DNA from 3 places in the Staphylococcus gallinarum genome. Region 2 is predicted to be linked to each of the others. Evidence: predicted binding sites of a transcription regulator. Region 2 holds the regulator's gene; each other region holds the start of a gene.
The links. Region 2 encodes NrdR, which represses ribonucleotide reductase genes. Its sites were predicted from a motif close to AACACNATATATNGTGTT; they were not measured.

Region 1 (7,698 bases), 1.1 Mb from region 2:
AGTTTATTCTACACTGCCGAAACAACTCAAGCAGCATTAAATGAATATTATCCACATTTAAATGTCGGTATTTCATTTATTCGTGGTCAAGGTTATCCAAGACAACAGTTTGAACAGGCACCAGATTATAGAGATGCATTAATGGTTGGTAGCCCACAGCAAATTATCGAAAAGATACTTTATCAACATGAACTTTATCAACATCAACGCTTTATGGCACAGATTGATTTTGGTGGTGTCCCATTCGATAAAATCATGAAAAATATCGAACTCATCGGAGATAAAATTATACCAGAAGTTAAAAAGCATTTAAGCAAATAAACAACGCTCGATTAAGCAGCATAAAAAAACTGTCGTCAATGATTTGACGACAGTTTTTTGTATTCATGTTAAAGCTAAACACTTCATTAACGCGTTATATTAGCGATTCAATTCATTATAATTACATTGTTATTAGGTTGTTATATATTCACACAGGTGTTGATTAGTTAATGATGCTTGTACATCAATGATCCGTTGATTAAGTGACCCTTTATAAGGTAGGTTTGAACGATAAAGATGCGCCATAAATGGGCCATCTACCAATACATCTATTAATTCTAAAAATGCACGTCTCTCGGAATTTCCACTTGCTAAATACTCAAATAAGAAACCACTCCAAACCCAAATTGTCTTACTGTTACCAAAACGTTGGCGAAATGCACGCACACAACGCAATGTTGTATCCAAATTACAAAATGGCTCACCACCTAATATACTCAAACCATCTATATAATCTGGAGCACAATTTTCTAATATTTCCTCTAGGACTTCCTCATTAAACCTTTCACCGTATCTAAAATTTTGAGCCGCCTTGTTGTAACATCCTTTACAGGCAAATGGACAACCTGAAACATAAATACTACATCGCACACCCTCACCGTCAACGAAACTTTGTGATTCTATTCTTGCAATATAACCTTGTCCGTTGATCAAATCTAAGATTGTCATACTGTCTTATCTTTCAAATGTTTAACACGTGCACAAATTTCCTTATGACGTCCTTCAATTGTTGGTCGTTGCACTGGATTGCCCAAATAACCACAAGTACGTTTTACGACATCTACAGTTTTTGGATTATCGTTACCACATTCTGGACACTGATATCCTTTTTCTGTTGTTTTAAAGTCACCTTTAAAATCACATTCATGACAATGGTCAATCGGTATATTAGTACCCAGATAACTTACTTTATCGTATGCATAATCCCATACAGATTCTAATGCCTTTAAATTGTGATTTAATTTTGGATATTCACAGTAATGGATATAACCACCGCTTGCATAAACTGGATAGTCTTGTTCAAAATCAATTTTCTCAAATGGACTCACATCTTTACGCACGTCATAGTGGAATGAATTTGTATAATAACCTTTATCTGTAATATCTGGGATGTCACCAAATATTTCTTGATCTAAACGACAGAATCTATCTGTAAGCGATTCACTCGGTGTACTATAGATACTAAACCATATATCGTAAGTTTCAGTCCATTTTAATTGATATGACTTCATTGCTTTTAATATATCTAAGGTAAATGCCTTTGCTTTAGATTGTGTTTCCCAATTCGGTCCAGAAAATACTGTAGCCGCCTCGTAAAGACCAATATAGCCCATAGATAAAGTTGCACGCTTATTATTAAATATCGAAAATACCGTGTCCTCATCATTTAATTTGTATTTAAATGCACCGTTTTTATATAAAATTGGTGCATTATCTGGTGTTGCTTGTTTAATTCTTTCAATGCGATATACTAATGCATCATGCATAATTTCCATACGCTTATGGAAAATCTTCCAAAATGTCTCGATATCACCATTAGACTCAATAGCAATACGCGGTACATTCAATGTTACGACCCCTAAATTACAACGTCCGTTATTTTCAAAGTTATCATTTTCATCTTTCCAAGATGGTAAAAATGAACGACAACCCATTGGTGCTTTAAAATCACCTAATAGTTCCACAGTTTTATCATAATTTAAAATATCAGGGTACATACGCTTTGTCGAACATTCTAATGCCAATTGTTTAATATCATAATTTGGGTCCTGTTGCTCTAAATTGACACCTCTTTTAATAGAAAATACTAATTTAGGGAAGATTGCAGTAATTCTATTTTTCCCTAATCCTTTAATACGTGTATTTAAGATCGCTTGTTGAATCTTACGGCTATAACAATCTGTTCCTAATCCAAAGCCTAAGGTTACAAATGGTGTCTGACCATTTGAAGTATATAGCGTATTGATTTCATATTCTAAACTTTCAATTGCGTCTTTAATGTCACGTGTAATCTGTTCGTCGATATATGTATCTATATTGTCCTTTGTAACAAATTTTTCTGCTGTTTCGCGGTGCTTTTGCTCATTAAAAATAACATAATGACTTAACAATTCATCTACACGATCAATCGTACATCCACCATATTGACTGCTCGAAACATTTGCTATAATTTGCACTAATTGTGCCGAAGCAGTCTGTATAGATTTAGGTGATGTCACAGTAGCATTACCGATTTGAAAACCTTCTGACAGCATTTTTTCAGCATCAATTAAACAACAGTTTGTTAATGGCTGAAACGGATGATAATCTAAATCGTGAAAATGTATTTCCCCTTTTTTATGTGCAGTTGCCACATTTTCAGGTAATAAATAATTTAAGGCATAGGATTTAGAGACTACACCTGCCGTCAAATCTCTCATTGTTGAAAATGTTGCACTATCTTTATTAGCATTTTCGTTAACGACCGTTGGGTCCTTTGTTATTAATCGTTTTAAATCTTGCTCAAGTTTGTTCATTTGATCCCCTCTCATTCCTATATGTTGTGTCTTAGTTTAATATAAAACACAATATATAGTGTTTTCAAACAGGATTAGGGCTGTTAACAAATTTGCCAAAACTTTATGAAGGATTATTGAACTTTAGTTGCAATGACAACTTTCTTTTATTTACATAATAAAAAAAGACTAAGTTATCTACAAAGTCACTACGATTGCACTCAATTATTATTCACGGTCAATATTTAAATAAATACTTGAGTACTATCAATCTCCCATACTTTAATCTCTATGTTATATAACATACAGTTAGAAAATAGGAAATTAGCAGTAGAGTTTAGTCTTTTTAGTGTTTAATGCCTATTCGATTTTATGATTACGATCATTTAATAGATTATTTAACGCTTTTATTCAAAGTAAGGAAAAGTTGTTGTGCATCCGCTTCTTCGTCTAAACCGTAAACGTTCATTCTACCATCTTTAAATAATGTCATTTGATAACCTTGATAGGTCATCAACTTAGCAAAGTCATTTTGCTTAACAATTGTAGTAGGTAAGAGCGTTGCATAATTAAACACTGAAGGGTTGAAACGCAATAGATAGGTATTCCCACATTGCTTTTCAACGTGTTTGGTCCTTGGCTGATTTAAATATTCATAGTGTTGTCGTTCACAGACTGGGCACTGATGCTGCTTTAACCCACTAATATTTAATGTCTTCACATCAATAGTAAAGCTATCCATCGTGATTAACTTTTTAGAAAAGCCATGACCAGATAGCCACCTCAATAGTTCAGAAACCTCCATACTAGCAACCTGATAAATAACTGGTGGCAATACACCATTGATTGCACAACTCTCTCCTGTTTGAGGAACGGTCTCTAATAAACATTTAAAGCAAGGTCCCGTATAGTCAATGGCATACACTGAACCTTTACTTCCCACTGCCGCTCCATATATCCAAGGTATTTGGCATTTATGACATGCTTCATTAATAAGAAAGCGCATTGTAAAGTTATCCATTCCATCAATTACGATATCCGGTTGATACGTCTTTAATAAATTTTCAATATTGTTATTAGTGAGCTCTTGATATAGCGCAGTGATTTTCACATTACTATTAATCAACTTTAATTTATTTTCAAGGGCAATTACTTTTGGTTGCAATTGTTCAGCATCCATTTCATCAAATATCGCTTGACGATGTAGGTTGGATGTTTCAACGACATCCATATCAATGATGGTTAGACTGCCTGCACCCATCCGAGTTAATATTTCCGCACAGTGACTCCCCAACGCACCTGCACCAAGTATCATGATATGAGTGTTTTCAAGTCGACTTTGCCCATGTTTACCAAATGGTGCATAAATCGCTTGACGTTGGTATCTTTTCATTATAAAAATCCAATTCCTTCAGTCGGACTAGACGCTTGTGCTGTATATTTCACTGGAATTCTTCCAGCTTCAAAGCTCAATCTACCCGCATTGATACCTAACTTCATCGCTTCTGCCATTTTAACTGGATCTTCTGCACTTGATATCGCCGTATTTAATAAGATTGCATCAGCGCCTAGTTCCATTGCATGACAAGCATCTTTTGGAGAACCAATCCCAGCATCTACAATCACCGGTACATTTGTACGTTCTATTATATATCTTAAATTCAATGGGTTGTTAATGCCTCTACCCGTTCCTATTGGAGAAGCTAACGGCATAATCGCATGGACACCTAATTCCTCTAATCGTTTAGCTAACACGACATCATTAGAAATATATGGGCATACTGTATAACCTTTTTCCAATAATATTTTACAAGCTTCATAAGTCTCAATTGGATCAGGTAACAGTGTTTCATCATCTCCAATCACCTCAACTTTAATCATGTCACATACACCAGCATGATTCGCAATTTCAGCAATACGTACCGCTTCTTGTGCAGTTTTTGCTCCTGCAGTATTAGGGAAGGTCACAAAATTTGATAAATCTACTTGAGCAAGTGGGTTAGGTAAATCTTTGTCATAAAGGTTCATTCGACGTACTGCAAATGTTAACACCTCAGTTTCTGATGCTTGTATCGATTGTTGTTGTATATCCTCATTCTCAAATTTGCCAGTACCTAATAATAGTCTCGAATTTAATTTGAATTTACCAATTTCAATCATCCTATCCGCCTCCTACAAACTCTAATAATTCTAAACAATCTTGATCTCTTACCACTTGAACAGGAAACTGTTGTCGTTGAATCAATTCTTCATTGTGTTCAACGATGATTCGATTTTCATCTAATCCCATTTCTTGAATCAATTCTTGAATATTTAACTCTTTGCTAAATTTAAAGCTGTCACCGTTAATAATGCATTGCATTGTCAACACTCCTCTCAATTCTAAAATCTTGTAAATCTTCTGGACGTTGCCCAGTTAATAACCATTCACACATCAAAGCACCAATATATGGCGATAATAAGATTCCATTGCGATAATGCCCTGTGATAACAAACAAATCTTGCGCCACCTCATCCATAACTGGACGTTCTTCTTTACTATAAGGTCGTATTCCGGACCATTCATGTAGCATCTGACTATCTTTTAATTGAGGTACAATAGTCGATGCTTGATGTAAGAGCCAATCTCTTCCTACCGACGACACTCCGACAGAGTAATCATCAAAGTAACTTGTAGCACCAATCATGTAACGGTGTTGTAACTTTGGAATGATATAGCAACCATTCGTCATAAATAACGTTGTATTCAAATTCAATGTTGGGTGTTCTACGAGTAACGCTTCACCTTTGACACCTGTAACATTATGCGATTGTAAGTGGGGTGACACTAACCTACCACTCCATGCACCACCAGCGACGATAACCTTTTTACCATAAAACGAACCATTCTGTGTCTTCACTTTGTAACCTTGTTTAAGTGATTCAATATGATGCACTTCCGTATGATAACAACGTTCCACGTTCCGCCTTTTTATAGACTCAAGCAGTGCTTTCGTATATCGATTAGCATTGACTTGATGATCGTCCGGTATATACATCGCTTGTTTGCCATTGTTCATAACCTTAGCGTTGGTCAATTCACATAATCTTGAATCCGTTAGCAACTCAATCTGGTCATTATATTGCTTTAAAAATTGATACTGCAATTGAATGTCATGCGCATCAGCTTTCGAGGCGTTTATTTTAATTAAGCCACTGTTTAAATATTCAATATCTAAAGCGACTTCATCCAATAATTCACTTGCTAGTGTTGGAAACATTTGTTGTGATTTACGCGCGATATGATAGAGCGCTGATTCTTGAGTAAATTCATTTTGTGCACCTAACATCCCACCAGCCTTATACGAGGCATGCATGCCAGGTATATCTCGATCAATTATAGCTACATGGACCGAATGTTCACTCAATGCTCTCGCTATCGACATGCCCATAACACCCGAACCAATAATGATGACATCATACATATGCATGCCACACCTCCTTCAATTGCTCTAAATGTGCAACATTATCTTTTTCAAAAAGTGAGATGCCTGCAATACCATCAAAGCCATTTGGCAACTGAGCAATTGTTCGATGATTAATGCCACCTAACGCGACCACTGGAATATCATATTGCAATGCCGCATTAATTTCGTCAGTTGTCCGTGGTGCTATGCCTGGCTTGGATTTCGTTTCAAAGATATGACTAAACAAGACAAAATCTAAACCACGTTGCGCTGCCTCAGCAACCATTCTACTATGGTGCGTTGACTTGCTCACCTGAATATGTGGAAAGCGCTGCTTAAAAAATAAATCTTGATTATTATATTCTTTAAAATGAATCGCGGTTAAAGCACAACGATTTAAAACATCTATATTTTCATGAATAATTACTTTTTCTTTAGGAAATTGATACTGTAGCAACATATTAATCCAATCAACCAATTCGTCTGATGACATTGGAGTTCTAACAATCAAATAATCAATATGTGCTTCAATAGCTAAATAATGCATTATATCCTTTCTTGCTAAATATTTATCTGCTGTTATCGCTACAAACATGCCTTTCACCTCTAATAAATAAAAAAACGTTATTTTTCTGTGTAGAAAAATAACGTTGAATGAACGAATACTAATTGTTTATAACGCCACTTTCCTACGCCAGTACAAACTGGATCAGGTTCAAGGAATCCCTATGTCACTACATCGGTCTCAGCCTTTAATAAAGGCACTTCCAGTGGTTTCTATGAAATTTTAAACTTGCATACGTCACATGTAAATGACATATATAATTAATTTAAACTTAACTCATTATGTATTTATTTTCAAGTTCAACTTAATTCACTTGATAAATTATAAGTTAACTCTATGCTATAGTTTTCAAATTTAATTTTCAAGCAACAAATTTTTATTTTTTTGATAATGACAACAAACTTGAAGTCAATTCACGCGTTTGTGTATATATTTTTTTATACACCTCAAAGTATTGTTGATATTGTTCGTGGCTGTTCTGATTCGGATAGAATACTTGCTCAAAACAGATAAATGACTCCATGATAGCATCTAAATTGTTATACCAATTTAGACCTTTAATCGCGAGTATAGCCGCTCCCATACATGGCCCTTCCTCATACTTCAATCGCTTTACCTTAGCATTAAACATATCTGCTTGCAGTTGTAACCAGAAATCATTTTTAGCGCCTCCACCAATGGCCACCACCTCTGATATTGCCTTACCCTTTGCTCTTAATAGACAAATGGACTCATACAAGGAATAGGTGATACCCTCTATTACTGCACGTGCCATATCACCCCTAGTGTGCAATGCACTGAGCCCGATAAAGCTACCACGTATACTCGAATCTCCATGGGGTGTCCGTTCGCCTGATAAATAAGGCGCAAA
Region 2 (7,698 bases):
AGCATTGGCATGTTGTGTTTAAACTAGCAAATGGCAAGTTGCTTGTGTATTCAGATATACGACGATTTGGAGAAATTAGAAATGTGGCCTCATTTGATGCCTATCCTTCATTTTTAGAAATAGCGCCTGAACCATTTGAAGATGGTGCGTTAAGTCATTATTTGTCATGGTTTGATAAGAAACTGTATCAAAATAAACCAATTAAACAGATGATACTAGACCATAGAGTCATTTCAGGTTGTGGAAATATTTATGCTTGTGAAGCGTTATTTAGGGCTGGTATACATCCTGCTAGGTTATCAAAAGATTTAAAACATCAAGAGCGAGAAATGGTGTTTTATTATGTTCGAGAAGTCCTAGAAGTGGGTATAAAAAATGGAGGCACAAGCATATCAGATTACCTACATGCAGATGGTAGTAAAGGTACGATGCAACTACATTTAAATGTATATAAACAAAAGCAATGTAAAGTATGTGGTACTGATATAGAAACACAAGTTATCGCAACGAGAAACAGTCATTTTTGTCCGACATGCCAAAAGTAAAGGAAGAGTGAGTATTATGCCAAAAGTCATAGGATTAACTGGTGGTATTGCTACAGGTAAATCAACTGTATCTGAATTATTAACTATACATGGTTTTAAAATTGTCGACGCTGACGTTGCATCACGAAAGGCAGTAGAAAAAGGAACGACAGGTCTCGCTCAAATTCGTGAGCACTTTGGTGAGGAAGCGATTTTAGAGAATGGTGAGATGGATAGACAATATGTTGGAGAACTTATTTTTAATTATCCTGAAAAGAGATTAGAACTCAATGAAATAGTCCATCCAATCGTCCATGAAATTATGGAACAAGAAAAAGAGGCCTATTTAGAACAAGGATATAATGTAATTATGGATATTCCATTACTTTATGAAAATGAATTGCAGGATACTGTCGATGAAGTTTGGTTGGTATATACATCTGAAAGTATACAAATCGAGCGTTTAATGGAACGTAATGATTTAAGTTTAGAGGATGCTAAAGCGCGTGTCTTAAGTCAAATTTCAATAGATAAAAAGCGTCGAATGGCAGATCATGTAATTGATAATAGAGATACCAAACTTGAATTAAAGCAAAATGTCGAAACATTATTGATTGAAGAGGGTTATATTGATAATGAAATAGAAGATGGACAGTAATTACTTTAGTCATATTAAATAGCATGTATGTAATTGTTATTAACTATAGGTGCTTAAGTTAATCTCTTTAGCAAGTTTAACGAAGATAAAAACACTGATTTATTAAGGCGTTAGCTTCGAAATTTAACGTTTTGAAACGTAGCTAAGTTGTAACGCTTTTAACAATATATGCTAAATAATGAGAGTAACACATTGATACAAATAAAAATAACGTCAATTCCTATGGCATAAGTACATTAAATAGGAATTGACGTTTTTTTATCATTTAGTCTCATAAATTAAGATATATTTTGCATTAATAGCCTAATTATTACAGCATTTCGGGATAATAAAAGCTTTATATTACAGCATAAATAAAAAATTGAAATTTCTAAAAGAAAACGCTTTCTTATTCAAAGTTTTATGTTATACTATTTCCATAAAGTATAACACAAAGATGAGGGGTGCTTTTTAATGGCTACAAATATTGCAATTAACGGTATGGGCAGAATCGGAAGAATGGTATTAAGAATCGCATTAAAAAATAAGGACTTAAATGTGGTTGCAATTAATGCAAGTTACCCTCCGGAAACAATTGCTCACTTGATTAATTACGATACTACACATGGTGCATATGATTTAACTGTGGAACCAGTTGAAAATGGTATCAAAGTTGGTGATCATGAAATAACATTAGTTTCAGATAGAAATCCAGAAAATTTACCTTGGAAATCAATGAACATAGATATCGTAATAGAGGCTACTGGTAAATTTAATCATGGCGACAAAGCAGATGCACATATTAAAGCTGGGGCTAAAAAGGTATTATTAACAGGACCATCTAAAGGTGGAGACGTACAAATGATAGTTAAAGGCGTTAACGATGATCAATTGGATATCGAAACATATGATATCTTTAGTAATGCTTCATGTACTACAAATTGTATTGGTCCAGTTGCAAAGGTATTAAATGATCAGTTTGGTATCGAAAATGGCTTGATGACAACAGTACATGCGATTACAAACGATCAGAACAATATTGATAACCCTCATAAAGATTTGAGACGTGCAAGATCTTGCAATGAGAGTATCATACCAACTTCTACAGGTGCTGCGAAAGCATTAAAAGAAGTGTTGCCAGAATTAGAAGGTAAATTACATGGTATGGCCTTAAGAGTACCTACAAAAAATGTATCTTTAGTAGATTTAGTTGTAGATTTAGAGAAATCTGTTACAGTTGAAGAAGTTAACGAAGCATTCAAAGCACATACATTAGGTGGTGTGATTGATACAGAAGATGCACCATTAGTATCTATGGATTATAATACAAATCCACATTCTGCTATCATTGATACACAAAGTACGATGGTAATGGGTGATAAAAAGGTTAAAGTAATCGCTTGGTATGATAATGAATGGGGTTATTCTAATAGAGTTGTAGAAGTAGCGGCACAAATTGGTTCGTTAATTGCAAATCAGACATCTGCCGTGGTTAATTCTTAATATAAAATATAATAATCAATGTAGAGTAAACTATCTCTAATGAGTTAAAACGTCGATTTCTATTGTTAAAAATAGAGATTGGCGTTTTCTTAATTATGTGAAGTTGTTACTATTTAAGCGTATTTAGTATACCTCGGTCAGGAAAATGATAACACCATGTTGAATTGCAACAATAATATATTAACGTTTGAATCGTATTGTGATAAAATGACTTGCCAAATGAGATGGTCGAAATCATTACGCTTTTTCAATATTATATGGCGCATTTTTATTAGGAACCAAGAAAATGGGTGTAAATTATAAATTTTAATATAATAAAACAACTAAAAGTAAAGTGATTTCAGTTGAAGTGTTGCCATTCTTTTGTGGGACTCATATTTATAGTATAATGAAAATTAATCAAATTGAGAGGGTGATAAGACGATGAAATGCCCGAAATGTAATTCGACGCAATCACGTGTCGTCGACTCTAGACATGCTGATGAAGTTAATGCGATTCGTAGAAGAAGAGAATGTGAAAAGTGTGGGACACGTTTTACAACTTTTGAACATATAGAGAAGAGACCATTAATCGTCGTGAAAAAAGACGGAACAAGGGAACAATTTTTACGTGAGAAAATCTTAAACGGACTTGTGCGATCATGTGAGAAAAGACCTGTACGATATGAACAGTTAGAGGAAATTACAAATAATGTTGAATGGCAATTGCGTGATGCAGGTCAAGCTGAAATTTCTTCGCGAGAAATTGGGGAGTATGTAATGAACTTATTGATGCACGTGGATCAAGTATCTTATGTGAGATTTGCGTCTGTCTATAAAGAGTTTAAAGATGTCGATCAATTATTAGAATCGATGCAAGGTATTTTAGCAGAGAATAAACGGAGTGATTCTTAGATGGGATTACAGGCAAATGATTATGGATTGCGACCGCATGATAACTTTAATGTCATTCGTAATTTTGAAATCAATCACAGACATTTGCAAATACTAAATAGATTATTTACACCACTTATAGGTCCTGAGGCAATTGGTTTATACCATTATTTAAACCAATTTGTTGAGCAGTCAGCCGACACAATTGCTACACATTATATTATTATGAGTGAATTAAAGATTAATTTGCTAGAATTTCGAAAACAAATGGATTTGCTAGAAGGTATTGGGCTAATGAAATCCTTTGTAAAGCATGATGAACAACTTTCTTCATTTGTCTATCAATTGGTGCAACCACCATCTGCTAAACAATTTTTTAATGATCCAATGTTGTCAGTCTATCTTTACAGTGAAGTCAGTAAGCAGCGTTACCATCAATTAAAGCAGTATTTCGAAGCAGAACATACTGTAGCAATGCAACACTATCAAGAGGTCACGCGAACATTTACAGATGTATTTAAAGTACCTAATCATCAAGTTAAAGTGGATACGAGTAAAATTCCGAACGACCAACATTATAATGGCATCGAGCTTTCAGATGTAAAGTTTGATTTTGAGACATTATATGACCTATTGCAGACACATTTTATTAGTAAAAAGATTATCAATAAAGATGCAAAACAGTTAATCACACAGTTAGCTACTTTATATGGTTTGACACCAGAATCGATGAAACGCATTATCTTGAAATCGATTACTAGTGCCCAAGAACTTTCTTTTGAAGAGTTAAGAAAGCATGCTCGAACTTATTATTTAATTGAACATGAACAACAGTTACCTAAATTAAATAAAAAGGGTGACGCAGTTTCAAAATCTGCACCAACTCAACAAAGTGAACCAACTCAACAAAGTGCATCAACGGAAAGTAAACAACAACAATGGTTACAGCAACTAGAAGAAACGAGTCCGATTGACATGTTAGCTTCTTGGTCAGAATCTGAACCAACTGCACAACAAAAGTTTATGATTGAAGATTTAATTGAACGAGAAAAACTATCATTCGGTGTCATTAATGTATTACTTCAATATGTTATGTTAAAAGAAGATATGAAGTTGCCAAAGACTTACATTTTAGAAATAGCGTCCAATTGGAAGAAAAAAGGAATTAAGACTGCAGAGCAAGCATATCAACAAGCGATGAAAGTGAATAAGGCACAATCTGAACCACGTAATCATGCTCCAAAGTATAAACAACGTCAATTAGCGTCAAGAGAAATGACGCCAAAATGGTTATTAGAAGCTAAGGATCAGGATGATCATCCTGCAACTGCAAACAATGAACCAGAAGAAGATGAAAAATTAAAGGCTGATAGAGAAGCCTTTCTTAAACATTTGAAACAACAATGGAAGGAGGAATAAGCTATGAAGTCTTTTAGTAATATAATGGGCGACTCTAATGATTTATCAAAGCGCATTGCTAAAATTAAAAAAGATGTAATAAATGATCCTGATGTAAAAGCTTTTTTAGAGTCAAATCAGAAGAATCTAACTAATGCTATGATTGATGAAGATTTAAATATTTTGCAAGAATATAAAGATCAACAAAAACATTATGATGGCCATGCATTTGAACAATGTCCGAACTTTGTAAAGGGGCATGTACCAGAGTTATATATTGAACATGGACATATAAAAATTAAATATTTGCCATGTCCATGTAAAATAAAGCATGATGAAGAACGATTCAACTCCCATCTAATTACTTCGCACCATATGCAACGCGATACTTTAAATGCTAAATTAGAAGATATTTATATGGATAAACGTGATAGATTGGACGTAGCTATGGCGGTAAATAAAGTGTGTGAACAAATCACCAATAAAGAGACGGGTGTTAAAGGACTTTATTTATATGGGCCATTTGGTACAGGCAAGTCATTTATAATGGGAGCAATCGCCAATCAGTTAAAGACTAAAAAAATTCCTTCAACTATCGTATACTTACCAGAATTCATTCGAACATTAAAGGGTGGATTTAAAGATGGTTCATTTGAAACTAAGTTATCACGTGTAAGAGAAGCGAATATCTTAATATTAGATGATATCGGTGCTGAGGAAATTACGCCGTGGGCACGTGATGAAGTGATTGGCCCATTGTTACATTATCGTATGGTACAAGAACTACCTACATTCTTCACATCTAACCTGAGCTTCAAAGAATTGGAACATCATCTTTCTGTGACCCGTGATGGTACAGAGCAAACTAAGGCGGCTAGAATATTAGAGCGTATTAAAGCATTGGCTACACCATACTATCTTGAAGGAAAAAATTATAGGAACGATTGAAATATTGAATAATTGTTGTATAATATAGATAAATCTAAATCAATATGAAATTGTCAAAGACATGATGGACCAGTGAATACTTTACAGAGAGCCAAGTGAGATGAGATTTTGGTAAGTATACTTGTTCATTACTACTTTGTAAATGGTGTGCTAAATCACATCCGGCTCAAGACCGTTATCTTAAGTAGAGTAGGCAAAGTTAACTTTAAGTTAGACGATGTCTTATTTTAGGGTGGTACCACGATGACCTCGTCCCTTTTGGGATGGGGTCTTTTTGTTTTTTTAGTAGTGTGTTTGACAGTTCATTATTGATGATAGTACATATGAAAAATAGGAGGGTAATTATGGAGCAAATTAATATAACATTTCCAGATGGCAATTCGAAGGTGTTTGATAAAGGCACAACAACTGAAGATATAGCACAATCTATTAGCCCTGGTTTACGTAAAAAAGCTGTTGCAGGTAAATTAAATGGACAATTGATTGATTTAACACGTCCAATTGAAACTGATGGGGAAATTGAAATCGTAACACCAGGTAGTGAAGAAGCATTAGAAGTGTTACGTCATTCGACAGCACATTTAATGGCACAAGCTTTAAAACGTCTGTATGGAGATGTTTGCTTTGGTGTAGGTCCAGTGATTGAGGGTGGATTCTACTATGACTTCGATATGGAAGAAAGTATATCATCTGATGACTTTGAAAAAATTGAAAAGACAATGAAACAAATAGTCAATGAAAATTATCCAATAGAACGTAAAGTGGTAACTAGAAATGAAGCAAAAGCATTCTTTAGTGATGACCCTTATAAACAAGAATTGATTGATGCAATACCTGAAGATGAAAATGTAACATTATACTCTCAAGGTGAATTTACAGATCTTTGTCGAGGTGTACATGTTCCAACTACTGCGAAAATAAAAGAGTTTAAACTATTATCTACAGCTGGTGCATATTGGCGTGGTGATAGCAATAATAAAATGCTACAACGTATTTATGGTACTGCGTTCTTTGACAAAAAGGATTTAAAAGCACATTTACAAATGCTTGAAGAAAGAAAAGAACGTGATCACCGTAAAATTGGTAAGGAGTTAGAATTATTCTCTAATAACCAACTTGTTGGTGCGGGTCTACCTTTATGGTTGCCTAACGGTGCTACAATTCGCCGTGAAATCGAACGTTATATTGTCGATAAAGAGGTGAGCATGGGATATGATCACGTGTATACACCAGTTATGGCAAATGTTGATTTATATAAAACATCTGGTCACTGGGATCACTATCAAGATGATATGTTCCCAACAATGAAATTAGACGAAAATGAAGAAATGGTACTACGCCCTATGAACTGCCCGCATCATATGATGATCTATGCGAATAAACCACATTCATACCGTGAGTTGCCAATTCGTATTGCAGAGTTAGGTACAATGCATCGTTATGAAGCAAGTGGGGCAGTATCAGGATTGCAACGTGTTCGTGGTATGACTTTAAATGATGCGCATATTTTCGTACGTCCAGATCAAATTAAAGAAGAATTCAAACGCGTTGTTAATCTTATAATTGATGTTTATAATGATTTTGGTTTTGAAAATTATTCATTCCGATTAAGTTACCGCGATCCTGAAGATAAAGAAAAATACTTCGATAATGATGATATGTGGAACAAAGCTGAAAGCATGTTAAAAGAAGCGGCTGATGAATTAGAATTGGATTATGAAGAAGCAATCGGTGAAGCGGCGTTCTATGGTCCGAAATTAGACGTTCAAGTTCAAACTGCAATGGGTAAAGAAGAAACATTATCTACTGCACAAC
Region 3 (7,698 bases), 990 kb from region 2:
GCACAATGAACAATGGGTTGATTGATTGGAATAATGCTGGACCAAAATCTGATTTCCATCCGAAGAGATTTAACTTCATATCACTGCTTTCAAATGCATATAAATTAAGTACGTTGGCACCTTGTTCTTGGATTGACCAGAAGAGGACACCAAGAATAAACAATGGAATAAATGCTATAACTCTTGAGCGTTCATCATCTGTCACATCTTTACTTCGAATCATAATCGTGAAGTAAATGATTGGTAATGCTACGCCTAACACGAGTACTGCAGTACTGATAATGTTGAATGATAGGGTACCAGTCAAGCCAGTGATAATTAATACAGCAGCAATAATTATGATCGCAATAGTGAATAATATACCGTATTTCTTTTTCTCACTAGCGCTTAGTGGGTTTGACGCTTTCGTTCCAATTGTACCTAGATTCTTCTTGTTAAATAATACATACCATACTAATCCTAATGCCATACCAATTGCTGCGATTAAGAATCCACCATGGAAATTACCTGTACCAACGAAATGATTTAAAATTAATGGTGAGATTAATCCGCCCATATTAACTGACATATAGAAGATTACAAACCCTGCATCTAGTCTTACGTCATTTTCAGGGTAAAGTCTACCAACAATATTTGAAATATTTGGTTTCATTAGACCAGAACCTACAATGATGAAGAACATAGAGATAAATAAACCTATAATATCAAGGGGTAAACTTAAGAAGATATGACCAATAATGATTAATATACCACCGATTAGTGTTGCTGAACGTGTCCCCGTAACTCTATCAGCAATCCAACCACCAAGTACTGAAGTCATATAAATCAATGCACCATAAACTGCCATTACTGACTGTGCAGTGGCTTTGTCCATACCGAGACCGCCATCTTTAATAGCGAAATACATATAAAAAATGAGTAGTGCGCGCATGCCATAGTAGCTAAATCGTTCCCAAAATTCTACGAAAAATAATACGCCAAGTCCTTTTGGATGACCGAAAAAGCCTTTTTGTGGGATAGACTGCACGTCTTGCTCATGGGTTGTTGTTTGATTTTGCATAAAACATTCCCCGTCCTTTCTTGATCCCAATAAAAAAATGTATAAAAAAGATTTTACTCCTAATATTATTGAATTTCAATAATATTCTTAAAATAACAATATTCCGAATATTCGCATAATTAATTGATAGAATAGGATATCATAAAGGTGTACAAAATATAATTATTGTAAAATAACACTTATAAAAAAGACATAAAAAAACAGTGGTGCATAAATACACCACTGAATTGCTTTGATATTATGGACTAATGTTAATAAACACCTTTCATAGCACGTTTAACAATAGGTGAAATAACTAACAATACAATACCGATAACAACTGCTACAAGTCCTGAATACATGAAATAATCACTTTGATTTATCTTTGTATATACCACTACGAGTTGTGAATTTAGTCCTTGTGCAGTAGCGTTACTTAGCATCCATAAGCTCATCATTCTAGCTGTAAACGCAATTGGTGCTAATTTAGTCGTTGTTGATAATCCAACAGGTGAGATACATAATTCGCCAATCGTGATTAAGAAGAAACTTAATACGAGCCATAATGGATTAACTAGTGATTGACCAGATGCTAGCGGAATGATCATTACAAGATATGATAAACCAGCGACAATTACACCGTATGCAAATTTATGCACAGTTGGAGGATTATGCTTACCGAGTTTCAACCATAATGTTGCAAAGACAGGTGCTAATAAAACGATAAAGATAGGATTTAATGATTGTGCCCAAGATGCTGGGATAGAGAAATCAATTAAACCGCCTGTTAAGACAGACATTTCAAGTTGTGTTTTTTTGTCAGCAAAACTTGCCAAAACTGTAGAACCTTGTTCTTGAATCATCCAAAATGCAACTGACGTAATATAAAGTGGTATGTAACTGTAGATTCTAGAACGTTCTTCTTTGGTAACATCCTTACTTAATATCATATTCAAGAAAATGTAAATTGGTAATACGATACCTAATATTGTTACTAATAAACTAAAGTTTTCTAATGATAATGCATTATTTAAATGTAGTAAAAATAAATATAGTAAAAATAATACGATTACGACAAGTGTGATAAATACAAACTTTTTAATTTCCGGTTTAGTTAATGGGTTCGGTACATTGCGTCCCGCTAAACCTAAATTCTTTTTGCGTTTGATAGCATAGACAACTAAGCCACAGAACATCCCAATAGCTGCAGCTAAGAAACCAGCATGGAAACTCACTCTTGTTTGTAAATAACCAGTGATTAATGGTGCCAATAAACTACCTAAGTTAATCCCCATATAGAATAATGTAAAGGCAGCATCACGACGTACATCATTACGATCGTAAAGTTCACCAACTGTTGTGGAAATGTTTGGTTTTAATAGGCCTGTACCTGCTATGATTACGGCCAATGCAATCATTACCAAAGTTAGATTGTTTGGTAGTGACAATAAGATATGTCCGATCATAATTAAGAATCCACCATAGAAAACAGCATTTTGAGTGCCGGTAATTCTATCAGCAATCCAACCACCAATTACACCCGACATATAAATCAATGTTCCGTAGATGGAAACAATTTGCAGTGCGACTGCTTCATCTAAACCGAAACCACCTTTAGCAACGGTATAGTATAAATAATAGATTAATATGGCTTTCATACCATAGTAACTGAATCTCTCCCAAAATTCAGTGAAGAATAACGTGCTTAGTCCTTTTGGATGTCCGAAGAAACCTGTACGTGGTGTACTTTCCATAATTTCTTCGTGCGTATAATTAACCTTTCTCATAAATTCCCTCCCCAATTATAGTTGGATTAATTTTATACTGTTTTTATAAAAATGACAAGTGTATGTATTATTTGTACAATATTAAATGCTGAATGATTTGATTGAACTTTTGTACTGTTTATTTATTAAAAAAGTGACGAAAACAGATGTTTTCGTCACTGATGATGCTCTTTATAATTATAAGAAATGTTTAACGGTTGTCTATTTTTTCAGGGTAGAGGTCATGATTCATTAATCTGTGCTCTGCCATTTTTTCATATTTAGAATTAGGACGACCATAATTGGTATATGGATCAATTGAAATCCCACCACGTGGCGTGAATTTGCCCCATACTTCTATATAATGTGGATCCATTAACTCGATAAGATCATTCATTATTATATTCATACAGTCTTCATGGAAATCTCCATGATTTCTAAAGCTGAATAAGTAAAGTTTTAATGATTTAGATTCTACCATTTTAATATTAGGGATATAAGAGATATAAATCGTCGCAAAATCAGGTTGACCTGTGATCGGACATAAAGATGTAAATTCAGGACAGTTGAATTTAACGAAATAATCTCTACCTTGGTGTTTATTATCGAATGACTCGAGTACGTCTGGGCGGTAATCAAAATCATATTGATTATTTTGGTTACCTAATAGTGTAATATCTTGTAATTCATCTTTGTTGCGGCCTTCAGCCATATAAATCGCTCCTTTTAAGATATATTTTTAACATTTATTTCTGTATGTCAATGGGTTGTCGGCGTGCTTTTTCAAACATGTAGTAACTAGATCCTATAATAATGATATAACCTAAAATTGCATATAGATCTGGTGACTCTCCAAAGAGAATAAAGCCAAATAATGCAGTAAATACAATGGATGCATAGGTGAATATCGAAATGTCTTTTGCTGGTGCAAAGCTATAGGCAAGTGTGATACCAATCTGACCAATGGCTGCAGCTAATCCGGCGCCTAATAAATAGAGACACTGTAACCACGACATAGGTTCAAATGTAAAAATCGTGAATGGAATTAACACGATGATTGAAAAGAATGAAAAGTAAAATACAATTGTATATGGTGCTTCTCTAGAACTTAGAGCGCGTACACATGTATAAGCTGCTGCGGCAAAAATACCAGAGAACAAACCACCGATAGCAGGAATCACTGACGAAGAGAACTCAGGTTTAACTACAAAGAGCATACCGAAGATCGCCACAATCATAGCTATAAATTGATAGTTGCGTACTTTTTCATTTAAGAATAATAAGCTAAGTAAAATAGTCCAAAATGGATTTAATTTCATCAATGTATCTGCGTCGCTTAATATCATATGATCAATGGCATAAATATTAAGTAATACACCAATTAAACCAAAGGTTGATCTAGAGATAAGTAATGGCTGACTACTTAGTTTACCAAATAGAGGTTGCTTGTATTTAAATATGAAATAGAGAGGTATAAACATAGCTACTAAGTTTCTGGCTAATGACTTTTGAAATACAGGTAAATCGCCTGCTAAGCGAAAGAATACTGACATAAAGCTAAAGCCAATAGCAGAAATTAAAATAGCGATGATACCTTTAACTTTAGGATTCAATAGTATCGCCTCAATTTTAAAAATTTGACGTATCTATATTAGCATAAATATTTAAAACATGTATATATGGTTGAAATTAGGGAAGTAATATAATATCATATAAATACGAACAAATGTTCCCTTTTATCTTGGACTTTGTTCAAATTAAATTCTAGAAAAAGTAAAGCAAATTTTTTGAATATTTTATACAACATAATTGGCGCAATGTGCAAAACAACGGTATATAGCGCTTTGTATAACTTTTAGAAAAATCAAATAAAATGAACGGAATTTTAGTAAAAAAATTTTTTTAAAGTTAAGAGTTCAATTTAAAGTTGAATTGGTGCCATTTTCATTCCGTTTTCAAAATTTGTCCACAGTTTCCTAAAATAAAAAGGCTTTTAATCGTCTTCGGACTTATGTATAATGAAACACATAATATAGTATTAACGACAGAACCGAAACACTATATATTGTGTTTCGGTTTCAAGTCACTTTATATATAATAAACCAAATTTCAAGTAAAATCACACTGGTTTAGCCACTTAATCATGACAAATATAGTAGTAATACTTCAAAAATGTATTTTTGCATCACTATATGTAGATGACATGATCACTATATATTGTGTTTTTAAATAATATGATTTTCTATGGGGCATTACACGATTGAAATTAGGTGAATAGATTAGTGGAATAATATGATTTTCCATATTTAATGGATAGATCAAAGATAGAAAGTAGGTGTGCCGATGAAGGTTGTTTATTTTTCATTTTCCGGTAATGTGCGACGCTTTATTACCAGAGCAGAATTGAAGAATACGATGGAAATTACGCAGAATAATTGCACGGAAAGATTGGATGAACCGTTCATTATGGTCACTGGTACAATTGGTTTTGGTGAAATTCCACAACCTGTACAAGCATTTTTAGAGGTTAATCATGATTTGATTAGAGCGGTAGCAGCAAGTGGTAATCGAAATTGGGGACAAAATTTCGCCAAAGCTGGACGCGCTATTTCGGAACAATATAACGTTCCATTATTAATGAAGTTTGAAGTTCAAGGCACAAAGGAAGACATTAGCGAATTTAAAGATAAGGTGGGGCATTTTAATGAAGATAATAGACGAGAAGAAATACAATCATATTGAATTAAATAACGAAGTTACCAAGCGTAAAGACAATGGTTTTTTCAATTTAGAAAAGGACCAAGAGGCGTTAACAGTATATTTAGAAGAAATCCAAGACAAGACAATTTACTTTGATAGTGAGCTAGAACGCCTACACTACCTCGTCGACAACGACTTCTATTTTGATGTTTTTGAAGTTTATTCAGAAGCAGATCTTCAAGAAATTACTGATTTTGCTAAGCAAATTGAATTCAATTTTGCAAGTTACATGTCAGCTAGTAAATTCTTTAAAGATTATGCATTAAAAACAAATGACAAGAGTCAATATCTAGAAGATTATAAACAGCACGTTGTAATTGTTGCACTTTATCTTGCTAATGGTCATAAGGCAACAGCTAAGCAATTTATCTCAGCTATGATTGAACAACGTTACCAACCGGCGACACCTACATTCTTAAATGCAGGACGTGCTCGTCGTGGTGAATTAGTATCATGTTTCTTATTAGAAGTAGATGATAGTTTAAATTCAATTAACTTTATCGATGCAACAGCTAAACAATTAAGTAAAATTGGTGGCGGTGTAGCGATTAATTTATCTAAATTACGTGCACGTGGTGAAGCGATTAAAGGCATTAAAGGTGTTGCAAAGGGTGTACTTCCAGTTGCTAAGTCATTAGAAGGTGGATTTAGCTACGCAGACCAATTAGGACAACGCCCAGGCGCTGGTGCTGTATATTTAAATATCTTCCACTATGATGTTGAAGAGTTTTTAGATACTAAGAAGGTTAATGCTGATGAAGATTTACGTTTATCTACGATTTCTACTGGTTTAATCGTACCTTCAAAGTTCTTTGATTTAGCTAAGGAAGGCAAGGATTTCCACATGTTTGCACCACATACAGTATATAAAGAGTATGGGGTAACTTTGGATGATATTGATTTAGAAGCTTATTATGATGAATTAGTAGCTAATCCAAACATTGATAAGAAGAAAAAAGATGCACGTGAAATGTTGAATATGATTGCTCAAACACAATTACAATCAGGTTATCCATATTTAATGTTTAAGGATAATGCGAATAAAGTACATGCTAACTCAGATATCGGCCAAATTAAAATGAGTAACTTGTGTACGGAAATCTTCCAATTACAAGAAACATCAATCATCAATGACTATGGTACAGAAGATGAAATTAAACGTGATATTTCATGTAACTTAGGTTCATTAAATATTGTGAATGTAATGGAATCAGGTAAATTTAAAGATTCTGTTCACACAGGTATGGATGCATTGACAGTGGTAAGTGACGAAGCAGATATTCAGAATGCACCTGGTGTTAAAAAAGCTAACAGTGAACTGCATTCAGTTGGACTTGGTGTTATGAACTTGCACGGTTATCTAGCTAAAAACAAAATTGGATATGAATCTGAAGAAGCGAAAGATTTTGCTAATATCTTCTTCATGATGATGAATTACTATTCAATAGAACGTTCAATGGAAATAGCTAAAGAGCGTCAAGAAACATATGTAGGTTTCGAAAAGTCGGACTATGCTAATGGAAAATATTTTGACTTCTATACGTCACAAACATTTGCACCACAATACGAGAAAGTACGTAAATTGTTTGATGGTTTAGAAATTCCAACACCTGAGGATTGGAAAGCATTGCAACAACAAGTTGAAACACATGGTTTATTCCATGCGTATCGCTTAGCAATTGCACCAACACAAAGTATTTCTTATGTACAAAATGCTACAAGCTCTGTTATGCCAATTGTTGATCAAATTGAGAGACGTACTTATGGTAATGCGGAAACATTTTATCCAATGCCATTCTTATCACCAGAAACAATGTGGTACTATAAATCAGCATTTAATACTGACCAAATGAAATTAATCGATTTAATTTCTACAATTCAAACACATGTGGATCAAGGTATCTCAACAATTCTATATGTGAATTCAGAAATATCTACACGTGAATTGTCTAGACTCTATGTCTATGCACATCATAAAGGATTAAAGTCTTTATACTACACTAGAAATAAATTATTAAGTGTTGAAGAATGTACAAGTTGCTCGATCTAGTTTTAGTGAAACACGACGAAAGTGATTATTAACGTAAGTGAACACAACAGTTTAATATTTACATCAATGAATAAGAAACCCAT

Region 1: the regulator NrdR is predicted to act here: its motif matches at 2,883-2,900, upstream of nrdD (anaerobic ribonucleoside-triphosphate reductase).
Region 3: the regulator NrdR is predicted to act here: its motif matches at 4,860-4,877, upstream of nrdI (class Ib ribonucleoside-diphosphate reductase assembly flavoprotein NrdI).

What each region holds. Positions count from the first base shown of each region.
Region 1 is NZ_CP069082.1:175,912-183,609, reverse strand. It holds gene JN168_RS00790 (LLM class flavin-dependent oxidoreductase) at 1-321, shown strand, start outside; gene nrdG (anaerobic ribonucleoside-triphosphate reductase activating protein) at 454-990, opposite strand; gene nrdD (anaerobic ribonucleoside-triphosphate reductase) at 987-2,837, opposite strand; gene JN168_RS00775 (ThiF family adenylyltransferase) at 3,211-4,209, opposite strand; gene JN168_RS00770 (thiazole synthase) at 4,209-4,976, opposite strand; gene thiS (sulfur carrier protein ThiS) at 4,978-5,178, opposite strand; gene JN168_RS00760 (NAD(P)/FAD-dependent oxidoreductase) at 5,162-6,280, opposite strand; gene JN168_RS00755 (thiamine phosphate synthase) at 6,273-6,857, opposite strand; TPP riboswitch at 6,932-7,041, opposite strand; gene xylB (xylulokinase) at 7,204-7,698, opposite strand, start outside.
Region 2 is NZ_CP069082.1:1,248,355-1,256,052, forward strand. It holds gene mutM (bifunctional DNA-formamidopyrimidine glycosylase/DNA-(apurinic or apyrimidinic site) lyase) at 1-545, shown strand, start outside; gene coaE (dephospho-CoA kinase) at 562-1,182, shown strand; gene gap (type I glyceraldehyde-3-phosphate dehydrogenase) at 1,636-2,664, shown strand; gene nrdR (transcriptional regulator NrdR) at 3,088-3,558, shown strand; gene JN168_RS05825 (replicative helicase loading/DNA remodeling protein DnaB) at 3,559-4,956, shown strand; gene dnaI (primosomal protein DnaI) at 4,960-5,883, shown strand; gene thrS (threonine--tRNA ligase) at 6,228-7,698, shown strand, end outside.
Region 3 is NZ_CP069082.1:2,236,055-2,243,752, reverse strand. It holds gene JN168_RS10730 (peptide MFS transporter) at 1-1,060, opposite strand, end outside; gene JN168_RS10725 (peptide MFS transporter) at 1,312-2,826, opposite strand; gene queF (preQ(1) synthase) at 3,017-3,517, opposite strand; gene JN168_RS10715 (DMT family transporter) at 3,552-4,418, opposite strand; gene nrdI (class Ib ribonucleoside-diphosphate reductase assembly flavoprotein NrdI) at 5,149-5,547, shown strand; gene nrdE (class 1b ribonucleoside-diphosphate reductase subunit alpha) at 5,510-7,615, shown strand.